3 regions of the Pseudoalteromonas sp. S1650 genome follow, and region 1 is predicted to be linked to each of the others. Evidence: predicted binding sites of a transcription regulator. Region 1 holds the regulator's gene; each other region holds the start of a gene.
The links. The regulator MetJ, encoded in region 1, represses methionine synthesis genes. The targets are predictions, from matches to a motif close to TAGACGTCTAGACGTCTA.

Region 1 (3,219 bases):
TGGCTGAACCAGTCCGTGAAATTGCTGCTGATCCAGCAAACGCCTATAAATACACAGGCAAAGGCAACATGGTTGCAGTTATTTCAAACGGTACCGCAATTTTAGGTTTAGGTAACTTAGGTCCGCTTGCATCAAAACCTGTAATGGAAGGTAAAGCCTTACTATTCAAACGTTTTGCTGGCCTTGACTCAATTGATATTGAAGTTAAACACCGCACAACAGAAGATTTCATTAATACGGTTGCTAACATCGCTGATACGTTTGGTGGTATCAACCTAGAAGATATTAAAGCGCCAGAATGTTTTGAAATCGAAAAAGCGCTTATCGAGCGCTGTGATATTCCCGTTTTCCACGATGACCAACATGGTACCGCTATTGTTACAGCTGCTGGTATGCTTAACGCCCTTGAAGTGCAAGGCAAAGATATCGAAGATGCTATCATCGTATGTTTAGGTGCTGGTGCTGCTGCTGTTGCTTGTATGGAGCTTTTAATTAAGTGTGGTGCACTGCGTGAACACATTTATATGCTTGACCGTAAAGGTGTGATCCATACACGTCGTGATGACTTAAACGAGTATAAGCAATTATTTGCTAACAATACCGATAAGCGTACATTACAAGATGTTATTGCTGATGCTGATGTATTCGTTGGTGTATCAGGTCCTAACCTGTTAACTGCAGACGATCTTAAGCTGATGGCAGACAAGCCAGTTGTGTTTGCATGTTCAAACCCAGATCCTGAGATTGCTCCAGAAGTTGCACACAGCGCGCGTAACGATTTAATTATGGCAACGGGTCGTTCAGATTTCCCTAACCAAGTAAATAACGTGCTTTGTTTCCCATTCATTTTCCGTGGCGCGTTAGATGTTCGTGCAACGGCAATTAATGATGAAATGAAAATTGCTGCAGTTCATGCTATTCGTGGCATCGCGAAAGAGCCTGTACCAAGTGAAGTATTAAAAGCGGCTGGCGTTGAGTCACTTGAGTTTGGTGCCGAGTACATCATTCCTAAGCCTATGGATCCGCGTTTATTACCACGTATTGCACGTGCTGTTGCTGAAGCGGCAGTAGAGTCGGGTGTGGCGCAAATCGATATGCCAGAAGATTACATGCGTTAAACTTAATTAGCCTTAGGTATAACGCTCAATAAAAAAACTCAGCCTAGGCTGAGTTTTTTTATATCTGCGATTATCGGCGGTGATCCGATGGCCGAAATACTTATTCTGAATCAAGCACTGGGATATCTAATCCCATTTCTTGCATAATTCTTTTAACTTCTTCAGGTACCTTTTCAGGGTTGTCTTTACGTAGGTCGTCATCATTTGGTAATGGTTGACCTGTAAAAGCATGTAAGAAAGCTTCACACAATAACTCACTGTTCGTCGCATGACGCAGGTTATTGATCTGGCGGCGTGTACGCTCGTCAGTTAATACTTTTAATACGTTAAGTGGGATTGATACGGTAATCTTTTTTACTTGTTCTGATTTTTTACCGTGTTCTGCATATGGGTGAATGTATTCACCGTTCCATTTAGCCATAAGTTGTTTCGTTGCCTCGGTTGTCAGTGATTTACGCCTTATTCACAGCGCAAGATGCGGAAATTCTATCTCTTTAAAAAAGATAGTCAAATACTAGTTATTTAGCCATCTAGTGGTGTAAATGTATAAACTTCTATGTGTAAGCGATAAATGCTTTGACTTCTCATATTTGATCATCTAACCTTTTAGACGTCTAAACATCCAATTAAAGAATAGGTGATGAAATGAGCGAAAAAAATAAAGCGACGATTGCTGTTCGTCACGGCATAGAAGCCGATAAACATCATGGTGCGGTTGTGCCTCCTTTATACTTATCAACCACCTATTCGTTTGCTGATTTTGATACTAAGCGCCAGTATGACTATGGTCGCAGCGGTAATCCAAATCGCGATATCTTAGCTGAAACCTTAGCTGAACTTGAAGGTGGTGCTAAAGGTATTATCACTGCAACAGGTATGTCTGCTGTGCATTTAGCCACTCAGCTATTAAACAGTGACGACACGTTAGTGATCCCACATGACTGTTATGGCGGTAGTTATCGTTTATTCACCTCGCTTGAAAAGCGTGGCCTGTTAAAACTAAAAGTTTTGGATTTAACTAAATCTGAAAATCTCCAAGAAATTTTAGCGATTAAACCTAAGTTGATTTGGATTGAAACGCCAAGTAACCCAATCTTGCGTTTAACAGATATTAAAGCAATCACTAGTATTGCTAAGCAGTGTGGTGCTTTGGTTGCGGCTGATAACACCTTCTTATCACCTGCATTACAAAACCCAATTGAGTTTGGTGTTGATATTGTTGTGCACTCAACCACTAAATACATCAATGGTCACTCTGATGTAGTGGGCGGTGCAGTGATTGCTGCAACGCAAGAGCTAGGCGACGAGCTTGCTTGGTGGGCGAATAATATCGGTATTACTGGTGCACCATTTGACAGCTACTTAACGCTTCGTGGTTTACGTACTTTAAATGTACGCCTAAAGCAGCACCAAGAAAATGCCTTTGCCATTGCTGAGTATTTAGAAAGCTCTCCTTATGTGAGCCAAGTTTATTACCCTGGCCTTGCTTCTCACCCACAACATGAGCTTGCTAAAGCACAGCAACGCGGTTTTGGTGGCATGGTGAGCTTTGATATTAAAGGCGACATCAACGATGCTGCTGCGTTTTTAACAAGCCTTAAAGACTTTAGCCTTGCTGAGTCGTTAGGTGGGGTAGAAAGTTTGATTTGTCACCCTGCAACAATGACCCACGCAGGCATGGAGCCTAAAGCGCGTCTTGAAGCTGGTGTGGGCGATACCTTGATCCGTATTTCTGTAGGCATTGAAGACGTAAAAGATCTCATTGCTGATTTAGACCGTGTTTTCAATTTAGTTAAGCCAGGTCAAGGACTGCAAGTTACAAAAGCTGAAGCTAAGCAAGCACAGCAAGATACACAACAAAACGCGTCATTTAAGTTAACGCCAGCACATACGGCATTGTGGTAGAAAAATGGTAAATATTGTTCATAAATTTGGTGGCTCAAGCTTAAGCTCGGCAGATCGTTATCATGCGGTAGCGAACATCGTTCTTGCTAATACTGAGCAGGGCGATTGCGTCGTTGTGTCGGCATCGGGTAAAACAACCGATACCCTGGTAAAGCTTTGGCAAAGTTACCAGCAGCAAGATAGCCAAGCTGTTAGC
Region 2 (3,219 bases), on a different contig from region 1:
TAGAGATTTCTTGGAAAACAGTGTTGCTTTCGTCCATGTCGCCACGGAACTGATCAACCGTTGCAAGCTCAACAGTGTCACCAACAATGATCTCACCGCTATCTGGCGTTTCTTCACCACTTAGCATTTTGAATAGCGTTGATTTACCCGCACCATTGGCACCGATAATACCTACGATAGCGCCTTTCGGCATTGCAAAGTTTAAGTCATCGATTAATACACGTTCGCCAAAGCTCTTCTTCAGGCCTTTCACTTCGATAACTTGATCACCTAAGCGTGGACCCGGTGGAATGAATAGTTCATTCGTTTCGTTACGCTTTTGGTAATCGTTTTGCTGAAGCTCAGAGAACTGTGCCATACGTGCTTTAGACTTAGCTTGACGGCCTTTCGGGTTTGAACGAACCCATTCAAGTTCTTGCGCGATTGATTTTTGACGTGCTTTTTCAGATTTCTGTTCTTGTTGTAAACGTAAATCTTTCTGCTCAAGCCACGATGAGTAGTTACCTTCCCAAGGAATACCTTCACCACGGTCAAGCTCTAAAATCCAACCTGCTACGTTATCTAAGAAGTAACGGTCGTGGGTTACAGCAACCACGGTACCTTCGTAGTCGTGTAAGAAGCGCTCTAACCAAGCAACTGACTCAGCGTCTAAGTGGTTGGTCGGTTCGTCAAGAATAAGCATATCTGGTTTTTCAAGTAGTAAACGGCAGATCGCAACACGGCGACGCTCACCACCCGAAAGGTGTTCAATTTTTGCATCCCAAGGTGGTAGGCGTAATGCATCAGCTGCACGCTCTAACACGTTGTCGATATTGTGACCATCGTGCGCTTGGATGATAGCTTCAAGTTCGCCTTGCTCTTTAGCAAGCGCATCGAAGTCAGCACCGTCCATTGCATACTCGTTGTATACTTCATCAAGGCGGTTTAGTGCATTTTTAACTTCGCTTACTGCTTCTTCAACTGTTTCGCGAACTGTTTTGCTTTCGTCTAGCACAGGCTCTTGCGGTAAGTAACCGATTTTAGTGCCTGGTTGAGGGCGAGCTTCACCTTCAAAGTCTTGGTCAACACCAGCCATAATGCGAAGTAATGTTGATTTACCTGCACCGTTTAGACCTAGCACACCAATTTTTGCGCCTGGGAAAAAGTGTAAAGAAATATCTTTTAAGATAGTGCGCTTAGGTGGCACAACCTTAGAAACTCGACTCATCGAGAATATAAACTTATCTGGTAACACCATGAAAGGAGCCTTCAATTTATAAGAAAAATTAACAGCAAGTATTGTATACCCAAACTACCTCAAAATACAGAATTCAGCGTTTATGATAGGCTTATCATCAAGGTGTTATTTACTCAAAGAGTCATACATTTTAATTAATGACCACTCAGAAATACTACTTCATTTGGACATCTAAACATCTAGAGGTTGAAATTTCTAACTATCCGTTCATAATTAGCAGTCAGATAACTATGCTCGGAGCCAGCTATGCCCATTACAGTAAAAGATGAATTGCCAGCCATTGCAAAATTACGCCAAGAAAACGTGTTTGTAATGCCAAAAAGTCGCGCGAAAACGCAAGAGATACGCCCAATGCGTTTGGCCATCTTAAACTTAATGCCAAACAAGGTTGAAACCGAAGTGCAGTTTATTCGCTTGTTAGCTAATTCACCGCTACAAGTTAATGTTGAGCTGTTGCGCTTAGATACTCACCGCACCAGTAGTCACTCTGAGCAGCACATGGATACGTTTTATCGCTATTTTTCAGAAGTGAAAGATAATAACTACGATGCCATGATCATAACAGGCGCGCCGCTTGCTCATTTAGAGTATGACGAAGTTGCTTACTGGGACGAGCTAAAAGTTATTTTAGATTGGGCTGAGCAACATGTTACGTCTACGCTGTTTTCGTGTTGGGCGGCCCATGCGGGGCTTTATCATCACTATGGCCTTAAACGTGATCTGAAACCAAACAAATTAAGCGGTGTTTTCACCCATAAAAGCTATTTTGACCACGCAGCGCTAACGCGTGGCTTTGATGATACCTTTTTAGTGCCACATTCTCGTTATGGTCATATTGATATCGATAAGATCACTGCCTGCGAAGAGCTGGTAGTATTAGCCGGATCAGATCGAGTAGGTGCCTACTTAATTAAAAATAAATCAGGCAGCCAAGTGTATATTACTGGCCATCCAGAGTACGATGCTCATACCTTAAAAGGGGAGTATTTACGCGACCAAGAAAAATCAGCGGATGCGCCTAAGCCAGAAAACTACTTCCCTGACGATAACCCAGACAACGAACCGTCGAAAACGTGGCAAAGCCATGCCTTTTTATTGTTTTCGAATTGGTTAAACTATTATGTGTACCAAACTACACCGTATGATATTAACTTAGTTAGCCAAGATGTAAGGACTAACAACTATGCCGAGTAATGCAGTGAATAAACGCGAACAATTAAACGAGGCGCTAAAACAGCGAATTTTAATCCTCGATGGCGCGATGGGCACCATGATCCAAGAATATAAATTAGAAGAACAGGATTATCGCGGTGAGCGCTTTAAAGATTGGCATGTACTTATTAAAGGCAATAACGATTTATTAAGCCTAACTCAGCCAAAAATCATTGCTGATATTCACCGTGCTTACTTAGAAGCCGGTGCCGATATCATCGAAACGAATACCTTTAATGCCACGACTATTTCGATGGAAGATTACGACATGGCGAGCCTTAGCCGCGAAATCAACTTCGAGTCAGCGAAGCTTGCACGCAGCGTGTGTGATGAACTTGAAGCAAACGATCCTAGCAAACCGCGTTATGTAGCCGGTGTACTTGGGCCAACGTCAAAAACCTGTTCTATTTCACCAGATGTAAATGACCCAGGTTATCGTAATATCAACTTTGATAAGCTGGTGGCGGCGTACGTTGAGTCAACACTGGCACTGATGGAAGGTGGTGCTGATCTTATTTTAATAGAAACCATCTTTGATACCCTTAATGCAAAAGCGGCTTCGTTCGCTGTAGAAGAAGCATTCGAGCAAGCTGGTCGTAGTTTACCTGTGATGATCTCAGGCACCATTACCGATGCCTCTGGCCGTACTTTATCAGGGCAAACAACAGAAGCATTTTATAACTCAATCCGTCATATCAAACCGCTATCAATCGGCCTTAACTGCGCCCTTGGCCCTGACTTACTGCGCCAGTATGTTGAAGAGTTATCGC
Region 3 (3,219 bases), on a different contig from region 1:
CCTTACCATGCTGGAATCGAGTTAGCCATTGACGACAATATCTTTTGCAAAAAGGTATTAAAAGATATGGCTCCTTTATACATTCCACAAGTTAGTCTAGATAATCAATGGGATGATTGTCCACTTACTGTCGATGGCGTTGAATCCTATTTAGGTGTGCCTATAACTTGGCCGAGCGGGGAACCGTTTGGTACTTTTTGTGTAATGGATTTTAAGAAAACTGATTATCAGCATAGTCTTTTAGAACTCATCGAACAGCTTAGGGATATGGTGGAAGATGATTTAGCTCTACTTGATAATTTCACCCAAATGCGTGAAATTGCGATGCTAGACCCCCTCACAAATATTTATAATCGCCGCGCACTGAATTTACTTTGCCAACATAAATTAAATCTTGCCGCCCGGTTGGGCTTTAATATCTGTTGTTTGTTTATCGATATAGATAACTTTAAACCACTCAATGATAAGCATGGTCACGAAGTAGGAGATAAAGCACTGATATGTCTGGCTGATACATTGAAGCAATATCTACGAGAGGCTGATATTATTGGCCGCTTAGGAGGAGATGAATTTATTGCGGTTCTGCAAGTGAAAAGTAACGACTGTATCGAAGCGATTAGCTACAAACTTAATGAAGCGTTTAAAGAAAACCTTAAACATATGGCAATACCTGAACTTAATTTGAGTATAGGCTCAGGTATTGTAGCTCAACCTAAAGAAACATTTGCTGAGTTATTAAAGCGGGCTGATGAAGATATGTATGAGAAAAAACAAGCCTCTAAACTTGCCCGCTAAGCTATTTGCTTTTCAGCTAGGTTTAATTCCATGGTTGCTTTAAGTAAACGATAAAGGTTAATTGACGCATCAATTTCTTCTTTACGGTTAGTTAAGCTCTCAATATTTAAACCTAGCGGTACATCTAAATGCGCACAGCTTTGTAAAATTAAATCGAGATTCTCACGGCAGATACGCACTGATTCACTCAATGTATTTGCAGAATCTAACATGCGGTACTTAGTTGCTTCTGGTACTGAAATACCTAGCCACTCCATAAACTCTAAGGTTTTTTCACCACCACATGGGGTAAACGTTAGAATAATGCGTTTTGGTGCTGTGCCTTGTGCTTTACAGCTACGTGCATAGCTGGTGATCAAATCAATCGTCGCTTGCGCATTGTAAACGGCTTGCGAGATGAAAAACTTACAACCTTGTGCTGTTTTTTCAACTAAGCGCTCATGTTCATTGCGTTTGCTAGCGTGACGTTCGGCAATGGTAACGCCACCTAAAAACACATCACTGCTTTGCTTTGCAAGCGTTTTATATGCATCAGGAAGGCTTAGTTTGATATCGCCATGAGATGATGGACTACCCACTAACACTAAGTTTTTTAATTCGAAGTCGTTACGTGTTTCGTTTAGCCATTCGGTAAACTCAGCTTCACCTCGTTGCGCTACGCTTTTGTATGTGATCACATCTAGTTGTGACAAGCTGCGCAGTAATTGACTGTATTCACGTGGATCCACTGTTTCTTTAAATGGGAAAGGACGAGGCTTTGCAATGCGGCTACTTTCATCTTGAATGTCGTAAATAATCACACCATCGTATTCAATTTCGTGTAAACGACCAAGTAGCTTTTGGGCAATGGTTTCAAGCTGTGCTTTATCAGTCCCTGACTTTGGAGGTGTGGTACCGATCAGGTAGACGCCTTGGTTGGTGTCTTCAATTTTCTCTTGTAATGATAAAGCCATAATCCTCATTCCAGCTCGTGCTAATGTTTATGACAAATAATATAGCAGCCATTTAGACGTCTAGATAGATTTTTTTCATGAAAGTTTTTCAATGACTATGAATTTTACTCAAGTTTAAAGCTGAGCGTTTCGCAAAATTGACACACCTGTTTACATAAATTATTGCGCTGACCCTCATATTTTCTGGCGCTTTGATGCATAATCAAGCAGCAATGATTATGAGAAAAATAACTAACAAGGGAACATTATGAAATTTAGATTATTAGCAACCAGTGTTGCTGTAACACTGGCGCTGAGTGGCTGCGCAAGTAACTCACAGTCAACTATGGTTAAAGAAGTCGAAATTGAGCAGCGAGTCAGCCAAGATGATAACCGTGTATTTAGCCAAGATTACCTATTAGAAGAGCTTGAAAACGGCCTTCGCGTGATGGTCGTTAAAACGGATTACCCAGATGTTGTGTCACTGCAAATTCCGGTATCGGTTGGTTCACGTAATGAAGTTGAAGCAGGTAAAACCGGTTTTGCACACTTCTTTGAGCATATGATGTTTAAAGGCTCTGAAAAATTCCCGCAAGATGTGTATTCAGATATTTTAAAGAACTCGGGTGTTGATAATCGCGCGTATACGACCAACGATTACACGAACTATCACTTAAACTTCTCAAAAGAGCACTTAGATAAAGTACTTGAAATCGAAGCTGATATTTTCCAAAACCTGACATACAGCGAAGAGCAGTTCCGCACCGAAGCGCTGACTGTAAAAGGTGAGTATTTAAAGAATAATGCTAGCCCAATTCGTAAGTTACTTTCTGCAGTTCGTAACGAAGCATTCGAAAAGCATACGTATAAGCACACTACAATGGGCTTTTTCGAAGACATTGAAGCAATGCCTGATCAAATGGCGTACGGTAAAGAGTTTTTCGCTAAATTTTATAAACCAGAATATGTATCTTTAGTCATTGTTGGTGATGTTGATCCACAAGAAACCATGGCGATGGTGAAAAAGCATTGGGGTAACTGGAAAAAAGGCGATTACCAAGCAGACATTCCTGTTGAGCCAAAGCAAAAAACAGCAAAATATGTACATGAGAAAAATGATGGTTTACCAGGCCACTGGTTGCTTGTGTCATACAAAGGCACGGCATGGGATCCTACTCAAAAGGACCGTGCCGCTCTTGATTTGATCTCACAGCTTTATTTCTCTAATAATTCGGCACTTTATCAAGAACTTGTTGTTGATAAACAAATTGCCAGCCAAATGTTTACCTATAACCCAGATACTAAAGATCCAGGTTTATTACATGTTTTTGTAAAAGTAGAGAACGAAGCGGACCTTGCTAAAGCCCGTGATGCGATTAACCGTACCTATGCACAAGCGCGTACTGAGTTAGTAGATGCGCAAAAGTTAGCTGATTTAAAATCAAACCTAAAATATAGCTTTATTAATGGTCTTGATTCATCGCAGTCAATC

Region 2: a site for MetJ is predicted at 1,402-1,419, ahead of CWB80_RS06965 (homoserine O-succinyltransferase). Genes of this name have one in related genera too.
Region 3: a site for MetJ is predicted at 1,794-1,811, ahead of CWB80_RS11985 (methylenetetrahydrofolate reductase). Genes of this name have one in related genera too.

Annotation. Positions count from the first base shown of each region.
Region 1 is NZ_PNDF01000023.1:282,719-285,937, reverse strand. It holds gene CWB80_RS09035 (malic enzyme-like NAD(P)-binding protein) at 1-1,118, shown strand, start outside; gene metJ (met regulon transcriptional regulator MetJ) at 1,219-1,539, opposite strand; gene metB (cystathionine gamma-synthase) at 1,764-3,023, shown strand; gene metL (bifunctional aspartate kinase/homoserine dehydrogenase II) at 3,028-3,219, shown strand, end outside.
Region 2 is NZ_PNDF01000021.1:65,743-68,961, forward strand. It holds gene ettA (energy-dependent translational throttle protein EttA) at 1-1,237, opposite strand, end outside; gene CWB80_RS06965 (homoserine O-succinyltransferase) at 1,484-2,431, shown strand; gene CWB80_RS06970 (homocysteine S-methyltransferase family protein) at 2,421-3,219, shown strand, end outside.
Region 3 is NZ_PNDF01000034.1:58,274-61,492, forward strand. It holds gene CWB80_RS11980 (sensor domain-containing diguanylate cyclase) at 1-795, shown strand, start outside; gene CWB80_RS11985 (methylenetetrahydrofolate reductase) at 792-1,748, opposite strand; gene CWB80_RS11990 (M16 family metallopeptidase) at 1,996-3,219, shown strand, end outside.